2 linked regions of the Pigmentiphaga sp. H8 genome follow. The protein of the gene in region 1 binds, or shares a complex with, the protein of each later gene. Links are inferred from orthologs where the notes say so. Each region holds a gene or a part of one and is shown on either strand. Other genes may lie near its edges. The genes, in order: uvrB and EGT29_RS09250.

What was found.
Region 2: the proteins of uvrB (region 1) and EGT29_RS09250 are in contact, whole or in part, in a crystal structure (PDB 7EGT), measured with the Thermus thermophilus proteins. The link is inferred for Pigmentiphaga sp. H8 from one-to-one orthologs. Residues at the interface, in WP_096411307.1 of Thermus thermophilus: Glu23, Leu25, Arg26, Asp27, Gly28, Glu29, Arg30, Phe31, Arg55, Glu326, Asp327, Phe328, Glu379, Ser382, Gln383, His398, Gly400, Arg401; in WP_096412145.1 of Thermus thermophilus: His654, Arg656, Phe657, Gln666, Asp668, Glu669, Lys680, Arg681, Leu682, Ser683, Lys685, Tyr686, Ala687.

What each region holds. Positions count from the first base shown.
Region 1 is NZ_CP033966.1:2,661,641-2,668,441, reverse strand. What follows is about bases 3,051-5,979. They hold uvrB (excinuclease ABC subunit UvrB), read right to left. Parts: upstream 5,631-5,979; coding sequence 3,471-5,630; downstream 3,051-3,470. Other genes in these bases: EGT29_RS12670 (amino acid aminotransferase), read left to right, coding at 5,781-5,979; EGT29_RS12680 (low molecular weight protein-tyrosine-phosphatase), read right to left, coding at 3,051-3,221. Outside these bases: Fe-S protein assembly co-chaperone HscB, read right to left, coding at 1-7; iron-sulfur cluster assembly protein IscA, read right to left, coding at 7-330; Fe-S cluster assembly scaffold IscU, read right to left, coding at 340-726; EGT29_RS12690 (IscS subfamily cysteine desulfurase), read right to left, coding at 742-1,953; EGT29_RS12685 (Rrf2 family transcriptional regulator), read right to left, coding at 1,986-2,489; more of EGT29_RS12680, read right to left, coding at 2,730-3,050; more of EGT29_RS12670, read left to right, coding at 5,980-6,801. UniProt on the Escherichia coli protein: The UvrABC repair system catalyzes the recognition and processing of DNA lesions. A damage recognition complex composed of 2 UvrA and 2 UvrB subunits scans DNA for abnormalities.
Region 2 is NZ_CP033966.1:1,952,548-1,961,304, forward strand. Bases 2,711-5,677 are described here. They hold EGT29_RS09250 (UvrD-helicase domain-containing protein), read left to right. Parts: upstream 2,711-3,033; coding sequence 3,034-5,322; downstream 5,323-5,677. Other genes in these bases: leuS (leucine--tRNA ligase), read right to left, coding at 2,711-2,852; infA (translation initiation factor IF-1), read right to left, coding at 5,405-5,674. In the rest of the region: more of leuS, read right to left, coding at 192-2,710; EGT29_RS09260 (cold-shock protein), read right to left, coding at 5,964-6,167; EGT29_RS09265 (BPSS1780 family membrane protein), read right to left, coding at 6,415-7,200; EGT29_RS09270 (homoserine kinase), read right to left, coding at 7,278-8,246; EGT29_RS09275 (TIGR00730 family Rossman fold protein), read right to left, coding at 8,333-8,757. UniProt on the Escherichia coli protein: A helicase with DNA-dependent ATPase activity. Unwinds DNA duplexes with 3'-5' polarity. Translocates on single-stranded DNA with 3'-5' polarity. Initiates unwinding more efficiently from a nicked substrate than double-stranded DNA.

The sequences.
Region 1 (6,801 bases):
GCTGCATCAGACGGTGAAAGACTCACCGCAGCCGCAGGATGCCTTTTCGTTCGGATTGTTGAACTTGAAGCCCTCGTTGAGCCCCTCGCGCGCGTAGTCGAGCTCGGTGCCCGCCAGGTACGGCAGGCTCTTGGGATCGATGTACACCTTCACGCCCTGGCTCTCGAACACCTGGTCCTCGGCCTGGGCCTCGTCCACGTACTCGAGCTTGTAGGCCAGGCCCGAGCACCCGGTGGTGCGCACGCCCAGCCTCAGGCCTATGCCCTTCCCCCGTTTCTGGAGGTAGCGGCTGACGTGGCGCGCGGCGCGTTCGGTCAACGTTACCGACATGGCTTCCTCTTAGCTGTTTCCGTGCTTGGCACGATAGTCGTTCACGGCCGCCTTGATGGCATCCTCGGCCAGGATCGAGCAGTGGATCTTGACCGGGGGCAGCGCCAGTTCCTGGGCGATATGCGTGTTGCGGATATCGAGCGCCTGGTCCAGGGTCTTGCCCTTGACCCACTCGGTCACCAGCGAACTGGAGGCGATGGCCGAACCGCAACCGTAGGTCTTGAAGCGCGCGTCCTCGATGACGCCCTGCTCGTTGACCTTGATCTGCAGCTTCATCACGTCGCCACAGGCCGGTGCGCCCACCATGCCCGTTCCCACGGAGTCGTCACCCTTCTCGAAAGAGCCGACGTTGCGGGGGTTCTCGTAGTGATCGATGACTTTTTCGCTATAGGCCATGTTTTTTCTCCTGGTTCAGTGTGCAGCCCACTGCACCGTGTTGATGTCGATGCCGTCCTTGACCATTTCCCACAGCGGGGACATTTCGCGCAGCTTGTCGACCTTGCCGCGGATCAGCTGGACGGTGAAGTCGATTTCCTCTTCCGTCGTGAAACGGCCGAGGGTGAAGCGGATGGAGCTGTGCGCCAGCTCGTCGCTGCGGCCCAGGGCGCGCAGCACGTACGAAGGCTCCAGGCTGGCCGAGGTGCAGGCCGAGCCGCTGGACACCGCCAGCTCCTTGACCGCCATGATCAGGGACTCGCCCTCGACATAGTTGAAGCTGACGTTCAGGTTGTGCGGGATGCGCTGCTCCATGTCGCCGTTCAGGTAGACCTCGTCCATCGTCGACAGGCCCGCCCACAGGCGGTCGCGCAGCATGCGCACGCGCTCGTTCTCGGTCGCCATCTCTTCCTTGGCCAGGCGGAAAGCTTCGCCCATGCCGACGATCTGGTGCGTGGCCAGCGTGCCCGAGCGCATGCCGCGCTCGTGGCCGCCGCCGTGCATCTGCGCCTCGATGCGCACCCGCGGCTTGCGCCGCACGTACAGGGCGCCGATGCCCTTGGGGCCGCACATCTTGTGCGCGCAGAAGGACATCAGGTCGACCTTCAGCGTGGCCAGGTCGATGACGACCTTGCCGGTGGCCTGGGCCGCGTCGACGTGGAAGATCACCCGCTTCTCGCGGCAGATCTCGCCCAGCTTCTCGATGTCCTGGATGACACCGATCTCGTTGTTGACGTACATCACCGAGGCCAGGATGGTGTCGGGGCGGATCGCCGCCCTGAAGGCCTCCAGGTCGAGCAGGCCGTTTTCCTGCACGTCCAGGTAGGTGACCTCGAAGCCTTCCCGCTCCAGCTCGCGGCAGGTGTCCAGCACCGCCTTGTGCTCGGTCTTGACCGTGATGATGTGCTTGCCGCGCTCGGCATAGAAATGCGCGGCGCCCTTGATCGCCAGGTTGTCGGATTCGGTGGCGCCCGAGGTCCACACGATTTCGCGCGGATCGGCGTTCACCAGGTCGGCCACCTGCTGGCGGGCGATTTCGACGGCCCGCTCGGCATCCCAGCCGTAGGCGTGGCTGCGCGAAGCCGGGTTGCCGAACTGCTCGTACAACCAGGGCACCATGGCGTCGACCACGCGCGGATCCACCGGCGTGGTCGCCGAGTAATCGAGATAAACCGGCGTTTTGATCATGACATCCAACCCTCGTGTTGCTGCGCCGGCGCTCAGGCCGTCGCGGTGGATTCGGGAGCGCCCGAGCGGCGGTCCATCAGCACCGACTTGGCGGCGTTGGCTTCCTGCAACTCGCGCATGCGTTGCTGGTCGACCAGGTCCTGCAGGGACACGGAATCGAGGTACTCGACCATCTTGCGATTGAGCGTGGACCACAGTTCGTGCGTCATGCACTTGCCGGCCTTGCCGTCGTTGCCGCGCGAGCAGTCCTGCTTGCCGCCGCAATCGGTGGCGTCCAGCGGTTCGTCGACCGCGAAGATGATGTCGGCCACGGTGACGTGCCGGGCCAGCTTGGCCAGCGAATAGCCGCCGCCCGGACCACGCATGCTGTCGACCAGTTCGTGCCGGCGCAGCTTGCCGAACAGCTGCTCCAGATAGGACAGCGAAATGTTCTGGCGCTGGCTGATGGCGGACAGGGTGACCGGCCCGCTGTGCTGGCGCAGCGCCAGATCGATCATGGCAGTGACGGCGAAGCGTCCTTTCGTGGTGAGTCGCATTCGAAACCCCTGAGGTGAACCGGCGGGAGCAAATCCTTAACGATTTGCTCAAGTATAGCCAATTCCCGAATGTTTTTCTAGGGATTAGTTCGGGAAATTACGGAGGGGAGGAATGCTGCGGCGCAGAAATTTTCGGGCGGGAACCTCCACCCGGACCGGGCGACGGGGCCGCCGCCGGCAAAACAAGGCCCGGACGCGATCCGGGCCTGTAAGGGGAACAGAATGAAACGACAGCCGGAATCAGGCCGCCTGGTACTGGGTGGCGCGCTTGCGCACGACTTCCAGCAGGCCCTGGCAGGCGTCCTCGATATAGTCGAGCACCTTGGCGAACCCTTCCGGCCCCCCGTAGTACGGATCGGGAACGGTGGCTTCCTCGTATTCGTTGGCGAAGCGCATCAGCAGCATCAGCTTGTGCTGGTACTGCTTGGGAGCCTGCTGTTGCAGCAAGGACAGGTTGTCCCAGTCCATCGCGAGGATCATGTCGAATTCGCGGAAATCGTCGACGCGGATCTGGCGCGCGCGGATTTCGCTGATGTCATAGCCACGCTTGCGGGCGGCAGCCTGCATACGGGCATCGGGCGGCTCGCCTATATGGAAGGCGTGCGTCCCGGCCGATTCTATACGGACAACGTCGGAAAGACCGGCGTCCTTCACCAAGCGGCGAAACACGCCCTCTGCGCTCGGCGAGCGACAGATGTTGCCCATGCACACAAACAGTACCTTGGTCATCATGTCCAGAAGTGTGCGGGAAAACCCCGGATAGTTCAAGCTTTTTTTATAAGCACATGAAAATATGGTGCTTTAAAAACCTCTTTAGAATCAGTACGTTACCTTTAAAGCTTTAGAGAATGATCACTATCGGGATGCGTTGCGCACAAGAGCGGTTCCACGGGTGCATCCCCTTCCGCCAGCCTTCAGGCACCATTTCGGTGCGCAACTATCTCGCGATGCACAAGTTTGCCGCCGCGGCGGCGGCTCCGTTCATCCTCGCGTCGGCCCGGTCGCGTTCAGCGCATCCTCGTCGGCCTGCTGCCCGCCCGCCCCGAACACTTTCTGCTTGAGCGCCAGCAACTGGTCGCGGGCCTGCGCCGCCTTTTCGAACTCCAGGTTGCGGGCGTACTCCAGCATGGCCTTCTCCAGTTTCTTGATCTCCCTGGCGATCTGCTTCTCGCCCATGGCCTCGAAACGGGCTGCCTCGAGCGAGTCGCCGCCGTCCATCCCGTCCGAAGGCGCATAGACGCCATCGATCAGGTCGCGTACTTCCTTCTTGACCCCTTGCGGGACGATGCCCCGTTCCTCGTTGAAGAGCAACTGTTTCTCGCGGCGGCGGGTGGTTTCGTCCAGCGCGCGCCGCATCGAGTCGGTCATTCGGTCGGCATACAGGATGGCCTTGCCGTTCAGATTGCGCGCCGCCCGCCCTATGGTCTGGATCAGGCTGCGCTCGGACCGCAGGAAGCCTTCCTTGTCCGCGTCCAGGATGGCCACCAGCGACACCTCGGGAATGTCCAGCCCCTCGCGCAGCAGGTTGATGCCGACCAGCACGTCGAACGTGCCCAGGCGCAGGTCGCGCAGGATTTCCACGCGCTCGACCGTATCGATGTCCGAGTGCAGGTAGCGCACCTTCACCCCATGGTCGGTCAGGAAGTCCGTCAGGTCCTCGGCCATGCGCTTGGTCAGCGTGGTGATCAGCACGCGGTCGTTGCGCGCCACCCGCTCGTGGATCTCGCCCAGCACGTCGTCCACCTGGTTCAGCGCGGGCCGGATCTCGACCACCGGATCGACCAGGCCGGTCGGCCGCACCACCTGCTCGACCACGGCATCGGCATGCGTCTTTTCATAGTCCGCCGGGGTGGCCGAGACGAAGATGGTCTGGCGCATCTTGGACTCGAATTCCTCGAACTTCAGCGGCCGGTTGTCCATCGCGGACGGCAGGCGAAACCCATAGTTCACCAGGGTTTCCTTGCGCGAGCGGTCGCCCTTGTACATGGCGCCGATCTGCCCCACCGTGACGTGGCTTTCGTCGATGATCATCAGGGCGTCGTGCGGCAGGTAGTCCACCAGCGTCGGCGGCGGATCGCCCGGCTTGGCGCCGGACAGGTGGCGCGAGTAGTTCTCGATGCCCTTGCAAAACCCCAGTTCCTGCAGCATTTCGAGGTCGAAGCGGGTGCGCTGCTCCAGGCGCTGGGCCTCGACCAGCTGGCCGTTGTCGACGAAGTGGCGGGAGCGCTCGCGCAGCTCCTGCTTGATGGTGTCGATCGCGCGCAGCACGGTGGCGCGCGGCGTCACGTAGTGCGAACCCGGGTAGACCGCGAACCGCAGCACCTTCTGCCGCACCTTGCCGGTCAGCGGATCGAACAGTTCCAGCGTCTCGACCTCGTCGTCGAACAGCGTGATGCGCAGGGCCAGTTCGGCATGCTCGGCCGGGAAGACATCGATCAGTTCCCCCCGGACCCGGAACGTGCCGCGCATGAACTCCGTGTCGTTGCGCGTGTATTGCATGGCCACCAGGCGGGCGATGATGTCGCGCTGCCCGACGCGGTCGCCGGTGCGCAGCATCATCACCATGTCGTGGTAGTCGTCGGGGTTGCCGATACCGTAGATACACGAGACGCTGGCCACGATGATGGTGTCGCGGCGTTCCAGCAGGCTCTTGGTGGCCGACAGGCGCATCTGCTCGATGTGCTCGTTGATGGACGAGTCCTTCTCGATGAAGAGATCGCGCGTCGGCACGTAGGCTTCGGGCTGGTAATAGTCGTAGTACGAGACGAAGTACTCGATCGCGTTGCGCGGGAAGAACTCCCGCATCTCGGCATAAAGCTGGGCGGCCAGGGTCTTGTTGGGCGCCAGCACGATGGCCGGCCGGCCCATGCGGGCGATCACGTTGGCCATGGTGTAGGTCTTGCCCGAGCCGGTCACGCCCAGCAGGGTCTGGTACATCAGGCCGTCTTCGATGCCTTCGCACAACTGCCCGATGGCGGTCGGCTGGTCGCCGGCGGGCGGATAAGGCTGGTAGAGCTGGAACGGACTGCCGTCGTAGGTGACGAAACGGGGCTCGAACCCTTGCGCGTCGGCCGCGGCCGCCACCAGGCCGGCGGCGTCGTGCAACCCTTCGTGCAACCCTTCGGAAGGCGTAGTCTGCATGCTAGACTCTTGTTTCATCAGGAAAACTTCGGCAGCGAAAGGGTCCCAGAGTTCCGGGACCCCGATGCGATTCGCATTACAGAAAGCAACCTGCCATTATCCTCCGCACCATTTCTTCCTTCAACCCCGCGCGCTTAACGGACGCTTTTCATGACTTCGCTCTTCGCCGCCGTAGAACTGGCCCCTCGCGACCCCATCCTGGGCCTTACCGAACAATTCAACGCCGATACCCGCAGCAACAAGGTCAATCTCGGCGTGGGCGTGTACTACAACGACGAAGGCCGGATTCCCCTCCTGAAAGCGGTGCGCAAGGCCGAGCAGGCGCGTATCGACGCCGCCGCGGCGCGCGGCTACCTGCCCATCGAAGGCCTGCCGGGCTATAACCGCGCGGTGCAGGAACTGCTGCTGGGCGCCGATTCCCCGCTGATCGCCGCGGGCCGGGTCCTGACGGCCCAGAGCCTGGGCGGCACCGGCGCGCTGAAGATCGGCGCCGACTTCCTGAAGCGGCTGGTTCCCCAGGCCAAGGTCGCCATCAGCGACCCGAGCTGGGAAAACCACCGCGCGCTGTTCGAATACGCCGGCTTCGAGGTCGTGAACTACCCCTATTACGACGCGGCCACGCATGGCGTGAACTTCGCCGGCATGATCGCGGCGCTGGAAAGCTACCCCGCCGGCACGGTGGTCGTACTGCATGCCTGCTGCCACAACCCCACCGGCGTGGACCTGACCGCCGACCAGTGGACCAAGGTGGTCGAGGTCGTCAAGGCGCGCCAGCTCATCCCCTTCCTGGACATCGCCTACCAGGGCTTCGGCGACGGCATCGACGCCGATGCCACGGCCGTGCGCCAGTTCGCCGACGCCGAACTGACCTTCCTGATCAGCTCGTCCTTCTCGAAGTCCTTCTCGCTGTACGGCGAGCGCGTGGGCGCCCTGTCCCTGGTCGCCGCCGACAAGGAAGAAAGCGGCCGCGTGCTGAGCCAGCTCAAGCGCGTGATCCGCACCAACTATTCCAACCCGCCCACCCACGGCGGCACGGTGGTGGCCCAGGTGCTGACCTCGCCCGAGCTGCGCGCCGAATGGGAAGCCGAGCTGGGCGAAATGCGCGAGCGCATCCGCGCCATGCGCGCCGCCCTGGTCGCCAAGCTCAAGGAACGCGGCGTGGCCCGCGACT
Region 2 (8,757 bases), 710 kb from region 1 along the record:
ACTTCACCAACGAAGCCCGTTGAGTTTCCCCAGGATGCGGTGGATCCGGCTCTGCCGGTCCACCCGCATCGCCCCTGGGACCCGGCGCCGGGCCGCCCCAAGACGGGCCCCGGCCCCCTTGGGGGGCTGCCGCGTAGCGGCTGGGGGCTCACCATGCCAGGCGCGCGTCAGCGCGTACGGGGGGCCTGCCTTCAGCCCACCACGTTGACGAGTTTGCCAGGGACAACGATAACGCGTTTGGGGGGACGTCCTTCCAGGAACCGGCCCACGGCTTCATGCGCGACGGCCAGGGCTTCGATGGCGGCCTTGTCGGCGCTGCTGGGCACCGACAGCGAACCGCGCAGCTTGCCATTCACCTGCAGCATCAGCTCGACCTCGTCGGTCACGAGCGCGGCTTCGTCCAGCTGCGGCCAGGGCGCGTCCAGCAGGTCGCCATGGGCCTGGCCGTAGCCCAGGTCGAGCCAGGCCTGCCAGGTCAGGTGCGGCACGATGGGGTAGAGCACCGACAGCAGGATGCGCGTGCCTTCGGCCAGCGCGGCGTCGCCGGTCTCGCCGTCGAGCTTGGCATCCTCCAGCGTGTTCAGCAGCTTCATGCTGGCCGAGACCACGGTGTTGTACTGGATGCGCTGGTAGTCGTAGTCGGCCTGCTTCAGGATGGCATGGACGTCGCGGCGCAGCAGCTTGACGGCCTGGCTGGCGGACGACCAGTCGGCCGGCGCGGGACGGCCCAGCGCCGCCTGGATGCGTTCGCGGTTCGCGTGGCAGAAGGACCACAGGCGGCGCAGGAAGCGATGCGCGCCGTCCACGCCTGAACCCGACCACTCCAGGGTCTGTTCGGGCGGGCTCGCGAACATCACGAACAGCCGCGCCGTGTCGGCCCCCTGGGTGTCGATCAGCGATTGCGGGTCGACGCCGTTGTTCTTGGACTTGGACATCGTGCCCACGCCGCCGTAGTCCACCGGCGAGCCGTCGGCCTTGAGCTTGGCGCCGACGATGGCGCCCTTGGCGTCGTAGAGGTTCTCGACCTCGTCGGGCCAGAAGTATTCGATGCCGCCTTTCTCGTTCCTGCGCGAATAGATGTGGTTGAGCACCATGCCCTGGGTCAGCAGCTTGACGAAGGGTTCGCCGAACTTGACCAGGCCCATGTCGCGCATCACCTTGGTCCAGAAGCGGGCGTACAACAGGTGCAGCACGGCGTGCTCGATGCCGCCGATGTACTGGTCCATCGGCATCCAGTAATCGTTGCGCTCGTCGACCATCGCGGCGTCGTTGCCCGGCGAGGTATAGCGCATGAAGTACCAGGACGAGTCCACGAAGGTGTCCATGGTGTCGGTCTCGCGCCGGGCGGGCTTGCCGCACTGCGGGCAGACGCACTTCAGGAACGATTCGCTCTTGGCCAGCGGGTTGCCGCTACCGTCCGGGATCAGGTCCTCGGGCAGCACGACCGGCAGGTCTTTCTCGGGCACCGGCACGGGGCCGCAGGCCTCGCAGTGGATGATGGGGATGGGCGTGCCCCAGTAGCGCTGGCGCGAAACGCCCCAGTCGCGCAGGCGGAAGGTGGTGCGCTTCTCGCCCAGTCCCTTGGCCGCGAGGTCGGCCGCGATGGCATCGACGGCGGCCTGGTGGCCCAGGCCGTCGTACTTGCCGGAATTCACCGTACGGGCCACCTGCTTGTCGCCGTACCATTCCTGCCAGGCGTCGGTGGAGAAGGCCTGGCCCTCGGCTTCGATGACCTGCTTGATGGGCAGGCCGTATTTCCTGGCGAACGCGAAGTCGCGTTCGTCGTGGGCGGGAACGCCCATGACGGCGCCGTCGCCGTAGCTCATCAGCACGTAGTTGCCGACCCAGACCGGCACGGCTTCGCCCGTGAGCGGATGCACCACGGTCAGGCCGGTCGGCAGGCCTTCCTTGTCGCGCGTGGCCAGCTCGGCCTCGGTCACGCCGCCCTTGCGGCATTCCTCGATGAAGGCGGCCAGGGCGGGGTCCTTGGCGGCGGCATGCAGGGCCAGGGGGTGTTCGGGCGCGACGGCGCAGAAGGTGACGCCCATGATGGTGTCGGCGCGCGTCGTGAAGACGTACATGCGGCCGTCCTGGATCAGCTGGCCGGCGGCGTCGCGGATGTCATGGGTGAAGGCGAAACGCGTGCCCTCGCTCTTGCCTATCCAGTGCTCCTGCATCAGGCGCACGCGCTCGGGCCAGCCGGTCAGGTTGTTCTTGACCTCGTCCAGCAGTTCCTCGGCGTAGTCGGTGATGCGCAGGTAGTAGCCGGGAATCTCGCGCTTTTCCACCAGCGCGCCCGAGCGCCAGCCGCGTCCGTCGATGACCTGTTCGTTGGCCAGCACGGTCTGGTCCACCGGGTCCCAGTTCACCACCTGGGTCTTGCGGTAGGCCACGCCCTTTTCCAGCATCTTCAGGAACAGCCACTGGTTCCACTTGTAGTACCCGGGATCGCAGGCGGCCATCTCGCGCGACCAGTCGATGCCCAGCCCCATCGCCTTCATCTGCTTCTTCATGTAGGCGATGTTGTCGTAGGTCCATTTCGCCGGCGGCACCTTGGACTTGATGGCGGCGTTCTCGGCCGGCATGCCGAAGGCGTCCCAGCCCATGGGCATCAGGACGTTGTAGCCCTTCATGCGCAACTGCCGGTACATGGCGTCGTTGATCGTGTAGTTGCGCACGTGGCCCATGTGCAGCTTGCCGCTGGGGTAGGGCAGCATCGAGCAGGCGTAGAACTTGGGCTTTTCCGAGCCGTCGGCGTTCTTCGCGTGTTCTACCGTCAGGTAGGCGTTGGTCGCTTCCCAGTGCTTCTGGGCAGCGGATTCGATGTCGTTGGGAGCGTAGCGTTCCTGCATGGGTTCCGGGCTGGTCTCTAAGGTATTCTGGCGCGGCGATGACGCCCATGGCCGCGGGCCTGGGCCGGCTCGCGCGGGGCGGCCGACCGGCTAAACCCCTCATTATAGGAGCAGGCGGGGCTCTCCTGGGCCAGCGATGCTAGACTGCCTGCCGCACTCTCTCATTCCAGCCTTCCGCGCCATGTCCCTGCTCGACAACCTCAACGCCCCCCAGCACGCCGCCGTCACGATCGAACCCCGCCACGCCCTGGTGCTGGCCGGCGCCGGCAGCGGCAAGACACGGGTGTTGACCACGCGCATGGCCTGGCTGATCCAGACCGGCCAGGTCAGCCCGCACGGGCTGATGGCCGTCACTTTCACCAACAAGGCTGCGCGCGAGATGCTGACCCGTATCAGCGCGCTGCTGCCCATCAATACCCGCGGCATGTGGATAGGCACCTTCCACGGCCTGTGCAACCGGATGCTGCGCGCGCACTACCGGGATGCCGGGCTGCCCCAGACCTTCCAGATCCTGGACACGGCCGACCAGTTGTCGGCCATCAAGCGGCTGCTCAAGGGCGCGGGCGTGGACGACGAGAAATATCCGCCGCGCCAGTTGCAGCACTTCATCAACGCCGCCAAGGAAGAGGGCCTGCGCCACACCGAGGTCGAGGCGTACGACAGCTTCAACCGGCAGATGGTGGAGCTCTACGGCATGTACGACGCCCAGTGCCAGCGCGAGGGCGTGGTCGACTTCCCCGAGCTGCTGCTGCGCTGCTACGAGCTGCTGACCCACAACGCGCCCATCCGCGAGCACTACCAGCACCGCTTCCGCCACATCCTGGTGGACGAGTTCCAGGATACCAACCGGCTCCAGTACCGCTGGCTCAAGCTGCTGGCGGGCGGCGGCGCGGCCCTGTTCGCCGTGGGCGACGACGACCAGTCCATCTACGCCTTCCGTGGCGCCAACGTGGGCAACATGGCGGAGTTCGAGCGCGAATACGCCCACGAGCGGGTCATCCGGCTCGAGCAGAACTACCGGTCGCACGGCCACATCCTGGACGCGGCCAACACGCTGATCCGCAACAACTCCGGCCGCCTGGGCAAGAACCTGTGGACCGACCAGGGACACGGCGAACCCATCCGCGTCTACGAGGCGCTGTCCGATGCCCAGGAAGCCCAGTGGGTGATCGAGGAAATCCGCTCGCTGGTGGGCGAGGGCAGGCTGCGCCGCGAGGTCGCCATCCTGTACCGCAGCAACGCCCAATCGCGGGTGCTGGAGCATGCGCTGTTCTCGTCGGGCATTCCCTACAAGGTCTACGGCGGCCTGCGCTTCTTCGAGCGCCAGGAGGTCAAGCACGCGCTGGCCTATCTGCGCCTGATGGAAAATCCGCACGACGACACGGCCTGGATGCGGGTGGTGAATTTCCCGGCGCGGGGCATAGGCGCCCGCACGCTGGAGCAGCAGGCCGACATCGCGCGCCTGCACAATTGCAGCCTGTATTCGGCGGTGAGCCAGGTGCCGGGCCGGGGTGGCAACAACCTGGCGCAGTTCGCGAGCCTGATCGACCGCATGCGTTTCGAGACGCAGAACCTGCCGCTGCACGAGATCGTGGACCACGTGATCGATGCCAGCGGCCTGATCCAGCACTATCTGCAGGAAAAGGAAGGCGCCGAACGCATCGAGAACCTGCGGGAACTGGTCAACGCGGCGGCGGCCTTCGCCGCCGAGGACGGCTACGGGCTGGCCGATGCCGGCGCGCTGGCGCAGACCCTGCCCGAGTCCGGCGTCGAGCTGCCGTCTCCGCTGGCGGCCTTCCTGTCGCACGCGGCGCTGGAAGCGGGCGACAACCAGGCGAGCGAGGGGCAGGACGCGGTCCAGCTCATGACGGTGCACGCGGCCAAGGGCCTGGAGTTCGAGGCCGTCTTCATCACCGGGCTGGAGGAAGGGTTGTTCCCGCACGAGAACAGCGTCCTGGAGCAATCCGGGCTGGAAGAGGAGCGGCGGCTGATGTACGTGGCGGTGACGCGCGCCCGCGAGCGCCTGTACCTGAGCTTCTCGCAGACGCGCATGCTGCATGGCCAGACCCGCTACAACATGCGGTCGCGGTTCCTGAGCGAGGTGCCCGAGGAATCGCTGAAGTGGCTGACGCCTCGCGACGGCCGGGCCAAGGCGGTGGATACCGCCGGCGGCTGGGGGCGCGCCGCCTGGGGCGAGGGCTCCGAGCGCGGCAGCTTTTCGCGGCCGGCCAAGGACGCCCCCTACGTGGGTTCGTCCGAGGGCTATTCGAGCCGCCGCACGTCGGACGCCGGGGTCGAGGTCAACGGCCGCATCTTCAAGGTAGGCCAGAGCGTGGCGCATCCGAAGTTCGGCGAAGGCGTCATCGTCAGCCTCATGGGCAGCGGCCAGGACGCCCAGGTCCAGGTCAATTTCGGCGGCGTGGGCACCAAGACGCTGGCGCTCGCCATGGCCAAGCTCGATCCGGCCTGAGCGGCCCCAGCCCTGGCGGCCGACGGCGTTGTGGGTGGGCAGGTCCGCCCAAATCTTGTAGCGGAACGCCTGCCGCAGCAGGTCAGTTACGGCGCTGGGGGCGGCGCAGGCCGGGCGCGGGCGACGGGCCGTCCTTGTGCCGGAAGCTGATGCGTCCCTTGGTCAGGTCGTACGGAGACAGTTCCATCGTGACGCGGTCACCGGCCAGGATACGGATGCGGTGCTTGCGCATCTTTCCGGATGCGTAGGCGGCAACCTCCATGCCGTTTTCCAGCGTGACGCGAAAGCTGGTCGCGGGCAGCACCTCGGCAACGATGCCTTCCATTTCGATCAGTTCTTCCTTATTCGCCATGGTCAATTCCTCCTGTACATGCGAATGCATAAATGCGAGCTTCGGCCACGGCGGGGCCATGGCATGCGGCAAGGTGGCGCGAGGCGCCAGCGATGACGGGGAAGTTCGCGGTGAAACGCCGGAGCCGTTGCGAGGCCGGGGCGTAGTGGCTGCCGCCTGGGGTTTGGGTTTGCCGTGTCGTGGAAGCTTGGGAGGCTTCCCGGGGGTGGCTCCTGGCAGGAGCTTGTCTTCCAGGCAAAAACAAAAAACCCCCGCAAGCGGGGGTTTTGGCGGATAAGCTGATTATAGCTTATACAGGCTGGATGTTGGAAGCCTGGCGACCCTTGGGGCCGACGGTGACTTCGAAACGAACCTTCTGGTTTTCCTGCAGGGTCTTGAATCCGTCGACACGGATTTCGGAGAAGTGGGCGAACAGGTCGTCGCCGCCCGAGTCAGCCGTGATGAAGCCAAAACCCTTGGCGTCGTTGAACCATTTGACGGTACCGGTTTCCATGGTGTTTATCCTTGAAATGAAAAAACCAAACGAATGTAAGCAAGACAATCAAGGATGGAGACCATGAACAACCGTACCGCAGTGGTAAGCGATTTTGTGCAGCAACTCGTACTCTTGAAAATCATGCCCCGCCGTTATACGGGCTATCTTTGGACCCGTCAACCGCGTTTGCCGGATTGAACCGGAAAATGCCGGCGCTGTGGGCGAAGTCCCGGGTTTTCACTGAGAAAATCGCCCGTGAAATCCCTCACGAACCATTGCCGAAACCGGGTGCGGGGGGCGCTCCGAATACGCTGGTGTAAGTAGGATAGAAACTGCAATACAGCACCGCGGCGGCGACGAAATTGAAAGGCATTTGAATCAGCCCGGAAACCGTCGGCGACAAACCGACGGTTTCGAGCAGGCCGCCGCCCAGTTCCAGGGCCAGGACCACGAGCAGCCAGGTCGCGCCGTACATCAGGAATGCCCCCTTGTTGCGCCAGCAGGCGATGCCGGAAAAAAACAGGGCCTTGCGGATGCCCAGCCGGTGCCAGGCCACCAGCGCCGGCGCGTGCCAGAACAATCCCGCGATGATGACGTAGAGGATGCCGAACAGGGCGATGGGCGCGCGCATGGCGGCCAGCACGCCGCCGACGTCGTCCGACGACAGGCCGGACATCGCTTCGCTCAGGCCATCGGCGAAAGGCAGGAAGGCGACCAGGCCCCCGACCAGCACGGCGGCCACGTACAGGGCGCCCATCGCCAGCAGCTTCTTGAACAGGCCCGGCGCCTTGAGCACCAGGAACAGGCGCAAGGGCAGCACCGTGCGGCCCTGTTCGATGGCGCGGCAGGCCTCCAGGGTCATGACCGTGATCGCCGGCATGCCGACCACGAACAGCAGGGGGCCGATGGGGGCGAGGATGCTGGCCACCAGGACCATGAAACCCACGGTCAGGGCCCAGGTGAACATCGCCATGGGCTGCAGTCGAAACAGGGCGAGTCCGTCGCGCACCCATTGCCAGCCGGCGCGGGGAGCCAGGGAGGCGGCTTGCATCAGCGGCCCTCCTGCGGATGCGGGATGCGTGCGTGGGTCCTCGTCGGCGCGTGCCGGTAGGAAAGATGTGTCATGGCTCAGGGAAGCGGAAAAATATCGCCGTCGCGCCGCAGGCGCAGGATGCGTTCGAAATGGGTGGGGTCGTGCGGCGTCAGGGTTTGCGCCGGGCGCGGCAGGTGGAAGTCGCGCAGCCGGGACATCCAGAAACGCAGCGCGGCTGATCGCAGTATGGTGCGCCACGCGTCGCGTTCGCCATCGGTCAGCGGCCGCACCTGGTCATAGGCGCCTAGCATCGCCTGGGCAAGCTCGGGCCGGAATTCGCCGCTGGCGTGGGTTATGCACCAGTCGTTGACGCAGACCGCCAGATCGAACAGCCAGGTGTCGCAGCCGGCGAAGTAGAAATCGATGAAGCCGCCCAGTACCGGCGCTTCGCGCGTGCCGGCGAACAGGACGTTGTCGCGGAACAGGTCGCAGTGCGCCGGGCCCCGCGGCAGCGCGCGGCAGGCGTCGGTCTGGGCGAACGCCGTCTGGACCTCCACTTCGTCGCGCAGCAGGGCGGCGGCGGCCGGGTCCAGGTAGGGGGTGACGACGGGCGCGGTCTCGCGCCACCAGTCCAGCCCGAGCAGGTTGGGCTGCATCGCCGGGAAGTCGCGCCCGGCCAGGTGCATGCGGGCCAGCGTGGCGCCGACCTGTTCGCAATGGGCGGGCAGGGGCGACATCTCGCACTTGCCCGGCAGCAGGGTGGCGATGGTGCAGGGCTTGCCGTTCAACTCGGCCAGCCGGCGTGCGTCGTGCGTCGCCTGGGGGTGGGGGACGGGAATCCCGTGTTCGGCCAGGTGCGTCATCAGGTCGATGTAGAACGGCAACTGTTCGCGCGTCAGGCGCTCGAACAGGGTCAGCACGTATTCGCCCTGGCTGGTCGTAAGGAAATAGTTGGTGTTTTCGATGCCGGAAGGGATGCCGCGCAGGGCGCGCAACTCGCCCAGCGAATAGTCGGCAAGCAGAGCGCGGGCATCCGTTTCGGTGACGGGGGTGAAGACGGCCATGGATAAGCGGGGGGTGAGGGCGGGTATCGACGATTACCCGCATTCTAGCGTCATCGCCCCCGCCCCCGGCCCGTCCGTCGTGGACGCTACAGGTTCAGCAGCCGCTCGCGCTCGCCCGGGGACTGGGTGAAGCCCTCGTGCTGGTAGAAATCGAAAATGGCATCGACGATGGCCTGGGGGTCGTCGATCACCTGCAGCAGGTCGGGATCGTCGGGCGAGATCAGCCCCTGCGCCAGCGGCTGGGCGCGGATCCAGTCGACCAGGCCCCGCCAGTATTCGGAGCCGACCAGGATGATGGGCATCTTCCGGCTTTTGTTTGTCTGCACCAGTGTCAGCGCCTCGAACAGTTCGTCCAGCGTGCCATAGCCGCCCGGCAGCACCACGTAGGCCGAAGTGAACTTGACGAAGGCCACCTTGCGCGGGAAGAAATGGCGGAAGAACAGGCTGATGTTCTGGTAGGCGTTGTTCGACTGCTCGTGGGGCAGCTCGATGTTCAGCCCGACGCTGGGGC